Regions from separate parts of the Vibrio sp. AH4 genome, predicted to be linked through region 1. Evidence: riboswitches for the same ligand, from Rfam matches in the RefSeq annotation. Region 1 holds a riboswitch; the other holds the start of a gene.
What was found. Region 1 has a riboswitch for cyclic di-GMP ahead of MKA69_RS12170 (TfoX/Sxy family DNA transformation protein). Riboswitches for the same ligand answer to the same signal wherever they lie in the genome.

Region 1 (8,075 bases):
CTCTATGTTTGAGCTGAAAAAAATTTTTTCTTCACTGTTGATGCCTCTGCCAGCGCTGCTGATCATTGGTTTCGTGGGCCTGATGCTGATCATGTTCACGGCAAAACGTAAAACTGGCTGCCTAGTGGTGTTGTTCTCCCTCACTGGGTTATTTCTGGTTTCCTTTCAACCCGTGGCGACTCGTTTATTGATGCCACTTGAACGTACTTACACGGCATTTTTACCCGTAGAAGGTACTCTTGACTACGTGATGGTACTCGGTAATGGCCATGTGGTTGATGATGACATCCCTCCCACCTCCGAGCTTACTCGTGCTGCGCTCATGCGCTTAACAGAAGGCATTCGTATTAGTCGTATGTATCCGGGTTCAAAACTGATCCTCTCCGGTTACGCTGGTGGTAGTGAAGTTAGCCACGCTCGGATGATGGCGCGTGTCGCTTTAGCGTTAGGCGTACCGAAATCGGATATTATTTTGCTGGAAACCGCCAAAGATACTTGGGAAGAAGCGCGCCAAGCCGCGGCTTTCGTGCAACAAAAGCGCATGGTACTGGTCACCTCAGCAAGCCATATGAAGCGTGCGATGCGCGAATTTGAATCGGCAGGTTTAACGCCAATACCAGCACCGACTAACTACTTAGGTCATCTCAATATTGTTCAGCCTTGGGATAAATACATTCCTAAATCACGCTATCTTGAGCAAACCGAACAGTATTGGTACGAAACCTTAGGCTTATTGTGGCAAAAACTGCGTGATACCGTTGCCGGAGATGGCAGTGAACAGGTAGGAACGCCCTCTGTCGTAGAAGAAGCTCCGACAACGCCCTAATCGTTTCCCCTCCGCCAAGTTGTTAAAAATGTAAAAAACCGGCAAATACGCCGGTTTTTCTTTGTTGATGATAAGCAGTATGTATGCAAATTGAGTTCAAACGAGCTTAATCCCCTGCGAACATGTACCCTTCACCGTGAACTGTGACAAAAATTTGCGGGTTCTTCGGATCCATTTCCATCTTGGCGCGCATACGTCGAATCAACACATCAATAGTACGATCATTTGGCGCATCCACACGATGGCTGATCATATTCAAAATGCGCTCACGGCTCAGCACTTGATTAGGATAAGAGGAAAGTGCAACCAACAACTCGTATTCTGCTTTGGTGAGTTTAACCGGCTCACCATTACGGCTCAAAGCACGACGCTGTATATCGAATGTCCACTCGCCAAAGTAAACCAACGTATCGTCTGTCTTCTCACTGTATTTATCGCGGCGAGCCAACGAAATACGCCACAACAAGTTTTTCACTCGAACTTGTAGCTCACGTAAATCGACAGGTTTAGTCACATAATCGTCAGCACCCATTTCAAGGCCAACAATTTTATCGATACTGTCTGTGCGTCCTGTCACTAAAATAATGCCAATCTCCGACTGGCCACGCAGCTCTCGCGTCAATAGCAATCCATCTTCACCAGGCAAGTTAATGTCTAGCAAGACTAAATCAATGTCATTGAGCTCAAGTGCTTCTCTCATTTGTGCGCCACTTTCCGCTTCTGTTACTTGGTAACCTTCATTTTGAAAGTAACCGCTTAACTTACTACGGGTGACGAGGTCATCTTCAACCACAAGTACGTGATAACTCATAGTGCACCATTTTAAATAACGGGATTTATCGCTCACTCATTCTATTCACATTTGTTAATAATTCGAGGAATATCGTGAGAAACCCCACTTTTCCTTGATGCAACGCAAGCTTTATTTAACAGATTAACAACGTGTTCTTTTCTTTTCACAACTTGTCATATCTTGCATGATAGCTGTTCATTTTTATGGTTTAGACTAAGCGTCAATCGATTGGGAGTGCAAACATGATCCAAGAACTGAATATCCTCAATGAAAAACGCGCAGAAATTTACTGGTGGCTGTCGAGTCTCTTTTTTAAAGAGCTGACTGAACAAGATATCGCACACTATCACTCAGCTGAAATCCGTACTTTCTTAACCGGACTAGCCGATGAAGAAAGCTTAGCGACGGAAGTGAAACATTTGATTGATGCACTCAATCGCTTGCAAGATCGTCAAGATGCACAACTGGAACTTGCCGCTGATTTTTGTGATCTATTTTTAAAGTCCGATCGTGACTCAGCGCTACCCTATGCCTCTGTCTACACTGACAAAGGGTTACTCAATGGCAAACCGGCACAACTCATGCGTGAGTTACTGAGCCACTATAACGTGAATGTGGATCCGAACCTTAATGAGCCCGCCGACCATCTCGCGATTCAACTCGACTTTCTTGCGCATCTTGTTATCAGCAATAACCCGAATCAAGAAGGCTCTGACGTTAACTCCGCTCTCAAAGCACAATCTGATTTTATTGCTCAACACTTATTGAGTTGGTTATCCGTTTTTGTTGAACGTTGTACACAGTTTGACGCATTTGGTTTCTACTCGGCGGCGGCTCGACTAACGTTGGCTTTTTTACAACAAGATCAACGTTACATTGATGAGCTTCGCCAGAGTCTTTAATCACAACGTAGCGATTTTTAAGCTGCCCACTTTGCTGTTGCAAAAAGTCAGGGGCATAAACAAATCAATTGTGAAAGAACTTAAAGTTTGATGAATGAATTTCGTTGCGGTGGATACATTTGCAGTCTAAAATCCACCCGCAAACGATAAAAACGAATAAAAATGTAAACCGCTGTTTCTTGGCGGTTTTTGTATTTTTATTACTTTAGGCATAATGATTGAAGCGCTTTACGTACGGTATATGTGGTTCCTCGCCGCACAGAGTGTGAAGATTCGCTCAGTCTCGCCTTACTTCTGCTGATTTAATTAACCAATAACATTCGCTGGCATCAGCAGTCATCGACAGGAACACTCTATGGCTACGATTAAAGATGTAGCGCGCCTTGCTGGCGTGTCTACCACTACCGTTTCTCACGTTATCAACAAAACTCGCTTTGTGGCAGAAACCACCCAAGAGAAAGTGATGGAAGCGGTTAAGCAACTCAACTATGCACCGAGTGCGGTCGCACGTAGTTTGAAGTGCAACACTACACGCACTATTGGCATGCTAGTGACTCAATCAACAAACCTGTTTTTCTCTGAAGTGATCGATGGTGTGGAAAGCTACTGTTACCGTCAAGGCTACACCTTGATTCTGTGTAACACGGGCGGCATCTATGAAAAACAACGTGATTACATTCGCATGCTGGCCGAAAAACGTGTGGATGGCATTTTAGTCATGTGTTCAGACCTGACTCAAGAGCTGCAGGAAATGCTCGACGCTCACAAAGACATTCCAAAAGTGATCATGGATTGGGGTCCAGAAACGTCGCACGCTGATAAAATCATCGATAACTCAGAGGAAGGTGGCTATCTCGCGACCAAATATCTGACGGATCGTGGACACACAGACATTGCCTGTTTAAGTGGTCATTTTGTCAAAGCCGCTTGCCAAGAGCGTATTCAAGGTTTCCGCCGAGCGATGGCTGAAGCGCACTTACCCGTGAATGAAGATTGGATTCTAGAAGGTAATTTTGAGTGTGATACCGCAGTCCTTGCTGCCGACAAAATCATTGCTATGGATAAGCGTCCAACTGCCGTATTCTGCTTCAACGACACCATGGCATTAGGTCTTATGAGCCGTTTGCAACAAAAAGGAATTCGTGTTCCTGAAGAAATATCCGTGATTGGTTACGATAATATCGAACTGGCCGAATACTTCTCTCCACCACTGACCACCGTGCACCAACCTAAGCGTCGTGTGGGTAAAAATGCGTTCGAAATTCTTTTAGAGCGTATTAAAGATAAAGAACACGAGCGCCGAATTTTCGAGATGCATCCTGAGATCGTCGAACGCGACACTGTGAAAGACTTGACAAAATCCTAACTTTCTTGACAATTCACAGAGCCTATATTTGAAAGCTTGTCACATAAATATGACAAAACTAATGTAGAGCGAGTATTATTAACATGGCTCATTCTCACAATTGAAATATCAGTATGTGAGAATGACCCAAGTTTGGTTATTTTTTATCAGGAAAAATGTCACGCACAGGGCAAACCATTCGAAAGAGTGGGACGCAAAGCCTCCGGCCTAAACCAGAACATAGGTAGGTAGCGGGGTTACCGATGGCAAAAATGCATACACTATGTTGACTCATCATTGACACGGCAGTTGCATGATTTTGCTAATTTTCTCGGACCTGATTTGGTGGCGTATGTAACAATACTCCGAGACTAACAGCATGGATAAACCAGTATTAAAAGATTCAATGCGGCTCTTTGAGCAGCTAGGACGTGTGAAATCTCGTTCAATGTTTGGTGGCTTTGGTATTTTCGTCGACGAAACTATGTTTGCGCTTGTGGTTAACGATACGCTGCACATCCGTGCAGACGATGCCACAATCGAAAAGTTCAAACAGCAAGGTTATGAACCTTATGTTTATAAAAAACGTGGCTTTCCTGTCGTGACTAAGTACTACGCTCTACCTGATGATTGTTGGAGTAATCCAGCCTCTATCTTAAGTGAAGCTCGTATTGCGCTTGAGGTCGCTAAGACCGAACGTGAAACACAAGCACAAGCAAAGCCTGACCGTTTGAAAGATCTTCCCAACTTGCGTTTAGCAACGGAAAGAATGCTCAAGAAAGCCGGTATCGAAAGCGTCGAGTCTTTGCACTCTTTCGGTTCTGTTGAAGCATATAAAGCCATTCAACGTACCCATTCGGCAGAGGTTAGCCTTGAGCTGTTATGGGCTTTAGAGGGAGCAATCGAAGGTAAACATTGGTCAGTGATCCCACAAAATCGTCGTGACGAACTACTAAGACACCTTTGATTTCTCGTTTTGAGTCTGTCTTTCCTCGCCGAGTTTGTATGAATACCTTGAGTAAAATCTGATAACGCGTCCACTCGGGCGCGTTATTTTTTTGAAAGAAATACGCTGCATCCCCTGTCTTCTACTTCATAGCCCTTGTTCACACCAATCGGGCGAATTTATTTTGAGTAGATATACTTATACCCAAGTCTTGAGGCAATCGCTTTCATGACTAAGGGATAAGGTATTCCATTTATCACCATCAAAAGCTTCAATATCAAAGTGCTGACTAGGTACCGCTCATGAACAAAAAGCTCATCATTGCCCTTATTTTGATCGCGATAACGGCGATCTTGGTGACACAATTTAGCCACTATCTCACGTTAGATGTCGCCAAAGCCAAGCAAGCCGAGTTGGCAAACTACATTGATGCACATCTTGTGCAAGCCGCATTTATCTATTTTGTATTGTATGTCCTACTGACAGCCTTTTCGGTCCCCGGTGCCACTGTCGTCACCCTATTGGGTGCCGCACTGTTTGGGTTTTGGCTCAGTCTGCTGCTCGCCTCTTTTGCAAGTACGATTGGTGCAACACTTGCCTTTCTCAGCAGCCGCTTTTTATTGCGCGATTGGGTTCAAGCTAAATTTGCCGATAAGCTGTTAACCATTAACCAAGGTGTCGAACGGGATGGGGCTTTTTATCTGCTCTCGCTACGCTTAATTCCCATTTTTCCCTTCTTTTTGATTAACTTAGTCATGGGGCTCACGCCAATTTCCATTTGGCGTTACTACTGGGTCAGCCAATTAGGCATGCTGCCTGGCACCGCGGTTTATCTCAATGCAGGTACTCAACTGGCTGACATCTCTAGCTTGAGTCAGATCGTTTCTGCGCCAGTGCTCGCCTCTTTTGTGCTGCTAGGTGTATTCCCCGTGGTGGTGAAATGGTTAATGAATAAAGTTCAACGCCGGCCAATATCATCCCCTATAAAATAGGCTTTTAAACCCCATCAACCATGATGAAAATTTATACTGCAAATCATCCTTTAGAGGCTCATATCTTGATGCAGTTGTTGCATCAACAAGGGATTTTGTGTGAATTGCGTGGAGAGATGCTCTTTGCGCTGCGTGGGGAGCTCCCGATGGATTCCAGCAGCGCGCCATCACTTTGGCTAAAGAAACCTCAGCAGAAAACCGCTGCCGAGCAAATCATCGCTGAGTTTCTTAATCCACCAAAGCAGTCTCACTGGTTATGCCCTCAATGCGGCGAAAGCCATGAGGGACAATTTAGCGTTTGTTGGCAGTGTGGGTTTGCCCAAAATAATGAGTGACGGCGTTAACGGATCTGGCGCTGAATAAATTCTATCGAACGCTGGTTAAACAGTTCAGGCTGTTCCACATTACATACATGTCCACAATTGGGGATCTCATACAGTTCACTTTGCGCATGCAGCGCCACCATCTCCTTCACCGGGTGGATAAACATGTAATCCTTCTCCCCCATCAAATATAAAGTGGGGATCGGTAATTCACGATCACGGAAGTAGCGCATCATGGGATTGACTTCAGCCGTTAATGTAAACCAACGTTTAAATTCTTTCTGACACAGCTTTTGAGCTTCACGGATAAAGAGATGGCGTGATTCTTTTTGGCTGCGCTGCGGCATCACAATGTAAGCAAATAAGCGATACAGCCACATATAAGGGATGAGATGTTTGCTTAAATGCCCTAGCCTGACCAACAGTTGTGAGCGAGCATTGAGCCGCGTTACCGCCCCCCCAAGCACCATGGAACTAACTCGGTGCGTTGCCAGCTCGGCAAGGTTACGCACTATGATCGTACCAAGGGACATGCCCACAAAATGGGCTGACTGAATTTTCAGATGATCCAACACTTTAAGCACATCAAGGGTGACCGTTTTGAAAGTATAGCGATTGGCTATCCAATCTCTGAGCAATTGGTTTGATTTACCATGCCCACGCAAATCGATGAGTAACAAGTTAAAATGCTGACGATAGGCTTTGATCTGCTTAAACCAAATTGAGGAGCTGCCTCCAGCACCATGCACGAAAACCACCCATTCGTGACTGGTAGGATGAAGGTAGGTTTTATGAAACAGAACGTTTTCAGCAATCGCAGACATTGGCACCTCGTTATTACGCAGGCCAAGACTACCATAAACCGTGTGTGGAAAATCACTTCAGTTGTAAGAAACTGTTGAACCGAGCAGAAAATAAAGGCACCCAAAGGTGCCTTAGCTTTAAAATTTACTTCTAACCAAATCGCGCCAAACGATACATTTTCATGTATTCCTGTGCTGACTCTTCCCAACTGAAGTTTTGCTGCATCGCACGTTGCTGTACTTTGAGCATGTCCTCAGGTTGTTGGAGATAAAACAGCAAGGCACGCTGCATGGTGATCAGTAACGCTTCAGGTGTGGGTTCTTGATAACCAAAACCCGTTGCACGCTCAGGAAACTTATCGTAATCGTTCACCGTGTCTTTCAACCCGCCAACTTCCCTTACGATAGGTAACGTGCCATAAGCCATGCTGTAGATCTGGTTCAACCCACATGCCTCAAACTCGGAAGGCATTAAGAAGAAGTCAGATCCCGCTTCAACCCAGTGGGCTAAACGCTCACTGTAGGTCTCGACAAAAGCAAACTTATTGCGATGAGAGTGAGCAATTTTATTCAGTCGCGCTGCGACCTCTGGCTCACCCGTCCCGACAATCACCACCTGGACATCATTACGTAAGAACTGCTCCAAAATAGGCAACAGGTAATGAAAGCCTTTTTGGTGTGTTAAACGACATACCATGCCAAACATAGGAACATTGGCAACAGGCAAATGTAACTCTTCTTGCAATGCGGTTTTACACAAGGCTTTACCCTTGCGCATCGATTGTGGTTCATCATTGTAAGTGGTTGGCAAATAGTGATCGGTTTGTGGATTCCATTCACTGTAATCACAGCCATTCACAATACCGTGCAAATCCCTTGCGCGACGAACAAAATCATCGACTAAACCATGCGCGCCGAGCGGCGTTAAAAGCTCAGAAGCATAATTTGGGCTCACTGCGTTAATTTTATCGGCAAAGGCAATTCCTGCTCGCAACATGCTGACATGGTCATGGCCATATTGCAGAAATTCCATACCCGATAAATTAAGCTCAGGAATCACTTCCAATTGGTGGTAAGAAAAAATCCCTTTGAAAATGGCGTTATGCACCGTGAGCACGCTTTTGACTTGTTCAAAAAAACTGTCA
Region 2 (8,075 bases), on a different contig from region 1:
TATTCGTTTCTTCGCAGCCAACATCAAATCTCATGCACGCCTAGTTTACGACCATGTTTCTGACTGGTTGGAGACTGGCAGCTCGGAACAATGGCAACCAAGCGAAGAAATCGCCCAAGTAGTGCGCGACCTCTACGCTTTCTCACAAGCACGTGCGAACTGGCGTGAGACCCATGCCGTAGTGTTCCCAGATCGTCCAGACTACCGCTTCGAACTGAGTGCCGATAACGATGTTGTGGCGATCCATGCGGACATGCGCCGTACGGCAAACCGCTTGGTTGAAGAATCGATGATCACTGCGAACATCTGTGCGGGTAAAACGCTGCAAACTACATTTGGTTTTGGTGTATTCAATACCCACGCGGGTTTTAAAGCTGAAAAAATGGCCGATGTAGTAGAGCTCATGGCGGTCAACGGCGCACCCAATGCGGATGCAGAAACGCTGGCAACCGTGGAAGGCTTTGCCGCTCTGCGCCGCTGGCTAGCCACGCAAGAAACCAGCTACCTCGATAATCGTATTCGTAAATACCAAAGCTACAGTGAGATTGGTAACCAGCCTCTCCCCCACTTCGCGATGGGCCTTGATGTGTACGCAACATGGACTTCGCCGATTCGTAAATACGGCGACATGATTAACCACCGTCTGCTGAAAGCGCACATTCTCGGCAAAGCCCCGGTGCAAACGCCGGATGAGACAGTTGGTGAAGAACTGGCTCTGCACCGTAAGCACCACAAAATTGCTGAACGTAATGTGGCAGATTGGCTCTATGCGCGCACGCTGGCCGATGAGCCTGCGAAAGAAACCCGCTTCCAAGCTGAGATCTTTGATATCAACCGTCCGGGCATGCGTGTTCGCTTACTCGAAAATGGCGCAATGGCCTTTATTCCGGGAGCTCTGATCCTCGATAACAAAGAGCGTATCGAATGTAATGGTGAAGACGGCACGGTACTGATCGATAAAGAAGTGGTGTACAAACTTGGTGATGTGCTGGAAATCGTCCTGACAGAAGTCAATCAAGAAAACCGCAGCTTAGTGGGTAAACCAACGCAAGTATTTGCCGACCTAACCACAGAAGCAAAGCCGAGCACCGAAGATAAGAGCGAACCTCAAGCGTAATCCGTTAAGCTCAGGCTTTCTCCCTCTTACCGAAAAGGCATTCTCAGGAATGCCTTTTTTATTTCGCCAACCACACGCTATATCACTGAAACTAAACCCAGAAATAAGCTTTAGGGTCTTTTTCTACTTCGCGCATCATTGCCGTCAAATCTTCACTACGCGCTAAAAATGGGTAAGGAATCCAAGGTTCACTCGTGGATTGTTCTTCATCATAAGCGTAAAGAATCCACTGTTTCGAGGCCTCTTCCCATACGATTTTTGCCACCAAACTTTCATAGTCACAATGGCTCGAGTCCAATTTGTAATGGCATAAAATAAACTGCACACCATTTTCTATCGGTTCAAAGCTGGATTTGCCTAACTCAGCAGGCAAACTCTGATTGCGGCTCATGCAAAGCAGTTCCGCACGACGTTCGAGTTGTCGCTGTAGAAGGTTGACAATCATGTTTAACCTCACTGTGACTTGGTGTATCCAGTATGGCGCTCTGCTCGCGGTAATTCTATGATCCCAACATCATTTGAGTATAAGCAATCGCAACAATCTCTATTGATTTCACAAATCCAACACTAAACCTAGGAACGCATTCACATTTTTGTCATACGTTTCAGGCATACTGCTTAAGATTTTTTTGACAACATGGGAGCTACTTTATGTTTAGGATGGCACTTGCCGCCGTTTGCGCATTTTTCTTTTCTATCACTGCGATAACACCGTCTGCGCAAGCAAGTGAAATTACCGTTTCGGGTTCCACTTCCGTAGCCAGAATTATGGATGTACTGGCCGAAGAGTATAACAAGACGCACCCAGACACTTATGTCGCGGTACAAGGCGTAGGCTCCACCGCCGGCATTGCGTTACTCAAAAAAGGGGTAGCCGATATTGCGATGACATCCCGTTATATGACGGAAAGTGAAAGCCAAGAAAACCTCAATAGCTTTATGCTTGCTTTCGATGGCATGGCGGTAGTCGTTAACCAAGCCAACCCGATCACTAATTTAAACCGCGAACAGCTGTATGGCATCTATAAAGGGCAGATTACTAACTGGAAACAGGTCGGTGGAAATGATCAAAAGATTGCGGTAGTCACTCGTGAGGCTTCATCGGGTACCCGCTACAGCTTTGAAAGCTTAATGGGATTAACCAAAACGCTTAACAAACGTGAGGTTTCTGATATTGCCCCAACCGCATTAGTGGTGAACAGCAACAGCATGATGAAAACCTTGGTCAACCACAATATCCAAGCGTTAGGCTTTATCTCAATTGGCTCGGTAGACAAATCGGTTAAAGCGTTGCAGTTTGAGAAAACGGAGCCTACAGCCGACAACATTGCAAAGCACAGTTATCAACTCTCTCGACCTTTCTTAATCCTGCACTACTCGGATAAGGCCGATGAACAAACCAAGCAATTCATCGCGTTTTTACAGTCAGACCTAGCGAAAAAGTTGATTGTTGAGTATGGCTATATCATGCCAAGCGATGTGGAATAAATCCTAATCGTCGTTTCAACTCATTGAAAACAAACAAGGAGAGCATTCGCTCTCCTTGTTTTTATGTTCTGAACACCATTGATTAAAAATGCAGTTGGATCACCGAAACGACGACACAACCTGGACGACGAACACCTTCAATTTCGACTTTGATTTCACGCTCGATCTCAAGACCTTTCTTGATTGGCGTGACTTTTGAGAGTGTACTCACGGCACGAACTCGATTACCCGCTTTGACTGGATAAGGAAAGCGCACTGAATTAAGGCCAATATTCACCACCAATTTCGCCGTGGGGAATAGGGATTTTTCTTCATCGACGCTGTCGGTTAAACGAGGCAGCAGAGCTAAAGTCAAAAAACCATGGGCAATCGTTGTTTTGAACGGAGATTCCAACGCGGCGCGATCAGGATCCGTATGAATCCACTGCATATCTTCAGTGACAGTACCAAATTGATTAATACGCTCTTGGTCAACGAGCAACCAATCACCAGTATGCATCACTTCACCCACTTGGGTTTGTAGCTGATCATACAAAGCCTGTGCTTCCGGTTTGAGCACAATCGGTTCTGGGATCGGTGTTTCTTCATTGGCAGGCAGGTGCAGATCTTTCACCCACGCAAACAGCGGGCGACGATTGGTTTTGGTCAAAATATCATCCCAGTACTCACGTACAGAGGGAGACATCCACTGTTTAAATTCAGTGTGCTTAACCAAGTTTTCAGCTCGATGCTTTAGAAGATCCGCGACTCTCATCAAAACCTCATTCTTAACCAAGAAGAAATGGAAACAACCTAATTTTGAAGTACTTCACAGTAAGCTGCAATGACTTTCGGGCGTACATGTGTAATCCGCAACAGAAAAAAGCAAATAAAAACAATATCTTATCAATAAAACATTATTTTATTAGATTTATAGTCATTAGAGTAAACATACCATTTGTTTCGGCACTTTTGCCTAATATTGACTCGAATGACCGTGCCATTGTCCCCTTAATGACAGCACTCAGGTCCACGGCTTAAAGATTCACCGACAATACTAAGCAAATATTGCGCCGAGTTGTCGTATTCACGGATTTTTAATTGTTGTTACAAGTTATCTATCTGGGCTAGGTAGGATTCGGCGGTCGCTAAAATCGCCAGTTGATCGACGCTAGCTATCTTATCCCATGTTTTATAGAGCATTCCAATGCGAGGATTGTTAGCGAGCTGTTCACGATGTTTGAGCATAAAGCGCCAATAGAGTGAATTTAGCGGGCAAGCCCCATCACCGGATTTGAGTTTCACTTGATAAGGGCAAGAGACGCAGTAGTCACTCATTTTATTGATGTAGGAACCACTAGCCGCATAAGGTTTAGTCGCAATCAATCCCCCATCGGCAAACAGTGCCATTCCCCGCGTGTTCGGGAGTTCGACCCATTCAATCGCATCAATGTAGACGCCCAAATACCACGCATCAACTTCATCGGGGTCACATTCGGTGAGCAGGGCAAAGTTGCCTGTTACCATCAATCGTTGAATATGGTGCGCATAGCCAAAATCCAAGGATTGAGTGATCGCTTGTTGCAGGCAGTGCATCTTCGTTTGACCATTCCAGAAATAACTCGGCAAAGGGCGCCGAGCACCAAAATGATTGCGAGTTTTGTAATGAGGCATGTTGCTCCAATACATACCGCGTACGTACTCTCTCCACCCCAAAATTTGACGTACGAAACCTTCGACTTGTGCTAAAGAAACTTCGCCTTGGGCAGCTCGATAGGTATCAATCGCAGCGCCAATTACCTCTTGTGGGGAAAGTAATTTGCAATTCAATGCAAACGATAGACGGCTGTGATAAAGGCTCCATCGATATGGGTGCTGTGCCGTCATCGCATCTTGAAAGCGGCCAAAATTGGGTAAAGCGCATTGGCAAAAATGCGCCAATAGAGATAAGGCTTGCGCACGATTTATCGGCCACAGTAATGATTCTCCGACGTTGCCGATCGATTTAACGTTATGACGTTCAAGTCGTGATTTGATGGATGAAATGGAGTTATCAAAGCGAAGCGGAGTGGGCAAGTGCAGCAAATCAGGCGCTTTCAGCTTATTGCGATTCTCTGCATCAAAATTCCACTGCCCGCCTTCTGGCTTGTTTTCCGATTCCATTAAATAGCCAAAACGTTTACGCATGCGGCGATAAAAATGTTCCATCAATACCGCTTTTCCCACCGGAAATTGTTGGGGGATCTCCGCAAATGGCAACAGAAAATGTTCCGTATCGACGCAACCAATCACCACTTCGGGGATACGTAAATTCGCCATCTGTTCTAGTAAGCGGTATTCATCTGGTCTTTGGTATTGAAAGGCATGGGCATTAACCTGATGGCAAATATGCTCAATTAAGTGTGGTAAGTCGGCAAACTCTGCGGTGGCATCCAAATCTAAATGCAGAACGTGATGTCCTTCTGCCGTCAAACGCTCGGCAAACGCTTTCATTGCTGCAAAAAACGCACACTGTTTCTGGGTGTGGTGACGTACATACCACTGCTCCTGATGCAGTTCTGCAATCAAGTACAGCACCTCTTCTCGTGGTTCAGCAAACCAAGAGTGGGTATGGTTGAGCTGATCGCCCAATATCAATCGTACAACCGGGTAACGCATTATGTTCCTTAAGCCGCATTTTTATTCAATGTCGACATTGGTTTTATTAAGAGTCACTTTATCTACGAGTGGCAGGCCACGCCGATCACTAAATCGCTGTTCTATTTTCGAAACAAACCCTGCTCTATCCATTTTATCAATCAAATAAACACCTGATATTTTGTATGAGAATTGGTTATTTAACTCTAAAAATTAAGCCTGAGAGCTTCATTCCACAAACGTTGTCTTCGCTTAGCCTTATTGAACAAAGTTAGTTAAATTTGCTACCGATCACATTTCGGCAAACCATTTGAAAAAATGGGACGCAAAGCCTCCGGTCTGTCGGTTCGAGAAAAGCTCAACAAACGGTTTTCTCAATCTATGATAGCGGGGTCGCCATAACCATATTGCATAGTTATGCCTTGCTGAGTGTGGTAGGACTCAGAATACCTCTGAGTTCTGTCAGCCAACAAAAAAGAGTCTGTGATGAAAAAACAACCTAAATTGACCGCAATCGCTCTGATCCTTTCTGGTATCAGTGGATTAGCGTATGGACACGGTTATGTGTCAGCAGTGGAAGACGGTATTGTAGAAGGGCGCGTTACGTTATGTAAATTTGCCGCTAATGGTACTGGTGAAAAAAACACTAACTGTGGTGCGATTCAATATGAACCACAAAGCGTTGAAGGCCCAGAAGGCTTTCCGGCTGCTGGCCCACGTGATGGCAAAATTGCCAGTGCTCAAAGTGCACTTGCCGCTGCGCTTGATGAACAAACGGCCGACCGTTGGGTAAAACGCCCAATCCAAGCTGGACCACAAACCTTTGAGTGGACGTTTACGGCAAACCATGTCACTCGAGACTGGAAATACTACATCACCAAGCCAAACTGGAACCCAAACCAAGCCCTATCACGCGATTCTTTTGATCTGAATCCATTCTGCGTGGTCGAAGGCAACATGGTGCAACCACCCAAACGCACTAGCCATGAGTGTATTGTGCCTGAGCGCGAAGGTTACCATGTGATTCTTGCGGTATGGGATGTGGGTGATACCGCGGCAGCCTTCTACAACGTGATTGATGTAAAGTTTGATGGCAACGGTCCTGTATTACCTGATTGGAACCAAGCAGGACAGATCATCCCAACCATGGATCTGAGCATCGGTGACACCGTGTTTACACGCGTTTTTGATGCGACCGGAGAGAACCCTGCGTACCGTACTGAACTGAAAATCGATTCAGAAACGCTCACTCAAGCGAATCAGTGGTCACACGCTTTAGCGGCTAAAATTAACCAAACACAAAAACAGCAGCGTGCTGGCCAGCTCAATGGTGATCAGTTTGTTCCCGTTTACGGGACTAACCCGATTTACCTAAAAGAAGGCAGCGGCTTGAAGCGTGTTGAAATTGGCTACCAAATCGAAGCGCCACAGCCTGAGTATTCACTGACAGTTTCAGGTTTAGCGGCAGAATATGAAATTGGCGAACAGCCTGTTCAACTTGACCTAACGCTAGAAGCACAAGGTGAGATGAGCGCAGAGCTCACCGTTTATAACCATCACCAAAAACCGCTAGCAAGCTGGACTCAGGCGATGACCGACGGCGAGCTCAAATCAGTAACCTTACAGCTGAGCGAAGCCAAAGCGGGTCATCATATGCTGGTTTCTCGCATCAAGGATCTTGATGGCAACCTACAAGATCAGCAAACGCTAGACTTTATGTTGGTTGAACCACAAACGCCACCGACTCCGGGAGATTACGACTTTGTTTTCCCGAACGGTTTGAAAGAGTATGTTGCGGGCACCAAAGTGCTAGGTTCGGATGGCGCGATTTACCAGTGTAAAGCATGGCCAGCATCAGGCTATTGCCAACAGTGGACAAGCAATGCCACTCAGTACCAACCAGGTACTGGTAGTCATTGGCAAATGGCGTGGGATAAACTCTAATTGCCCCTCTAAAACACAAAATCCCTCAGCCACGCTGAGGGATTTTTTATTTGAGCTAGAGACAAATCTCATCGCTTATAGTGCGAAAAAGTCTCAAGGTTAAGCCTCGTTTTACTCTTCATCCATCTCGCAATCGGTACAGCTTTGCAAAGCGATTTCGTGTTCAAACACCACCGTTTCATTACCTTCTGCCAATAGCTCAGCAATTTCATCCGCGACTTCTTGTTCATCTTCCGCTTCAACTTGATTCGCTAACTCTTCTTCAGAATAACCGTAGAAGTTTAGCAATAAGTAGTCACGCGCTTCTTCTTTGGTACAAGTCACGTTCACGGAAAGGTCAGGCTCAACGTTGTCTTGCGCAAGAATGTCGGCAACTTGAGCTAACACATCCTCTTTCATCGCCGCGGTTAACCAGCCGAGATCCGTGCTTACTGTGGTTTTTTTACAATCAAAGCAAGGCAGTTGATGAAAGTAATATTGAAAATTGGTCATAGGTCATTTCTTCTTTCAGAGTGAGTAGCAAGATTATGCGCGATTTCTCGCAAAATACTATCTCAATCATGAGGAAAGATCCGCTCACTAGGCTGACTGTGTGCGTAAACAATTGCTCAATGCTGCTTGACCTGTCTATAGCTCTACAGTTCATACTAACCACATCTTCAGCCTCTTGAGGTCAGATCAAATATGTATTTAATTTCAGAATTAGCGGTCAAGGCGGGGCTCTCTCGAACCACACTACTTTACTACGAGAAATTAGGATTGATTCGGGGGCAACGTCTTGACAATGGCTATCGCTACTACAGCGAGAGTGATCTGCAGCAACTGTTTCTTATCCAACAGCTTCAGAGTGCGGGGCTTTCATTAAAAGAGTGTGAAGAGTGCTTACAGGCGAAACTAGACCGAAGCCTAT

Region 2: it holds a riboswitch for cyclic di-GMP, as region 1 does, so the genes downstream of both, gbpA (N-acetylglucosamine-binding protein GbpA) here and MKA69_RS12170 (TfoX/Sxy family DNA transformation protein) in region 1, are expected to answer to the same signal.

Annotation. Positions count from the first base shown of each region.
Region 1 covers NZ_JALAIV010000001.1:2,649,401-2,657,475, forward strand. The annotation lists gene elyC (envelope biogenesis factor ElyC) at 5-826, shown strand; gene torR (two-component system response regulator TorR) at 933-1,637, opposite strand; gene torD (molecular chaperone TorD) at 1,862-2,521, shown strand; gene purR (HTH-type transcriptional repressor PurR) at 2,877-3,887, shown strand; cyclic di-GMP riboswitch class I at 4,046-4,131, shown strand; gene MKA69_RS12170 (TfoX/Sxy family DNA transformation protein) at 4,246-4,833, shown strand; gene MKA69_RS12175 (TVP38/TMEM64 family protein) at 5,115-5,804, shown strand; gene MKA69_RS12180 (putative signal transducing protein) at 5,828-6,139, shown strand; gene MKA69_RS12185 (alpha/beta fold hydrolase) at 6,145-6,951, opposite strand; gene glgA (glycogen synthase GlgA) at 7,082-8,075, opposite strand, start outside.
Region 2 covers NZ_JALAIV010000003.1:436,902-444,976, reverse strand. The annotation lists gene rnb (exoribonuclease II) at 1-1,117, shown strand, start outside; gene MKA69_RS15055 (DUF3024 domain-containing protein) at 1,209-1,562, opposite strand; gene MKA69_RS15050 (phosphate ABC transporter substrate-binding protein PstS family protein) at 1,769-2,605, shown strand; gene MKA69_RS15045 (MaoC family dehydratase) at 2,688-3,359, opposite strand; gene MKA69_RS15040 (cryptochrome/photolyase family protein) at 3,692-5,242, opposite strand; cyclic di-GMP riboswitch class I at 5,512-5,622, shown strand; gene gbpA (N-acetylglucosamine-binding protein GbpA) at 5,708-7,165, shown strand; gene MKA69_RS15030 (hypothetical protein) at 7,277-7,657, opposite strand; gene MKA69_RS15025 (MerR family transcriptional regulator) at 7,850-8,075, shown strand, end outside.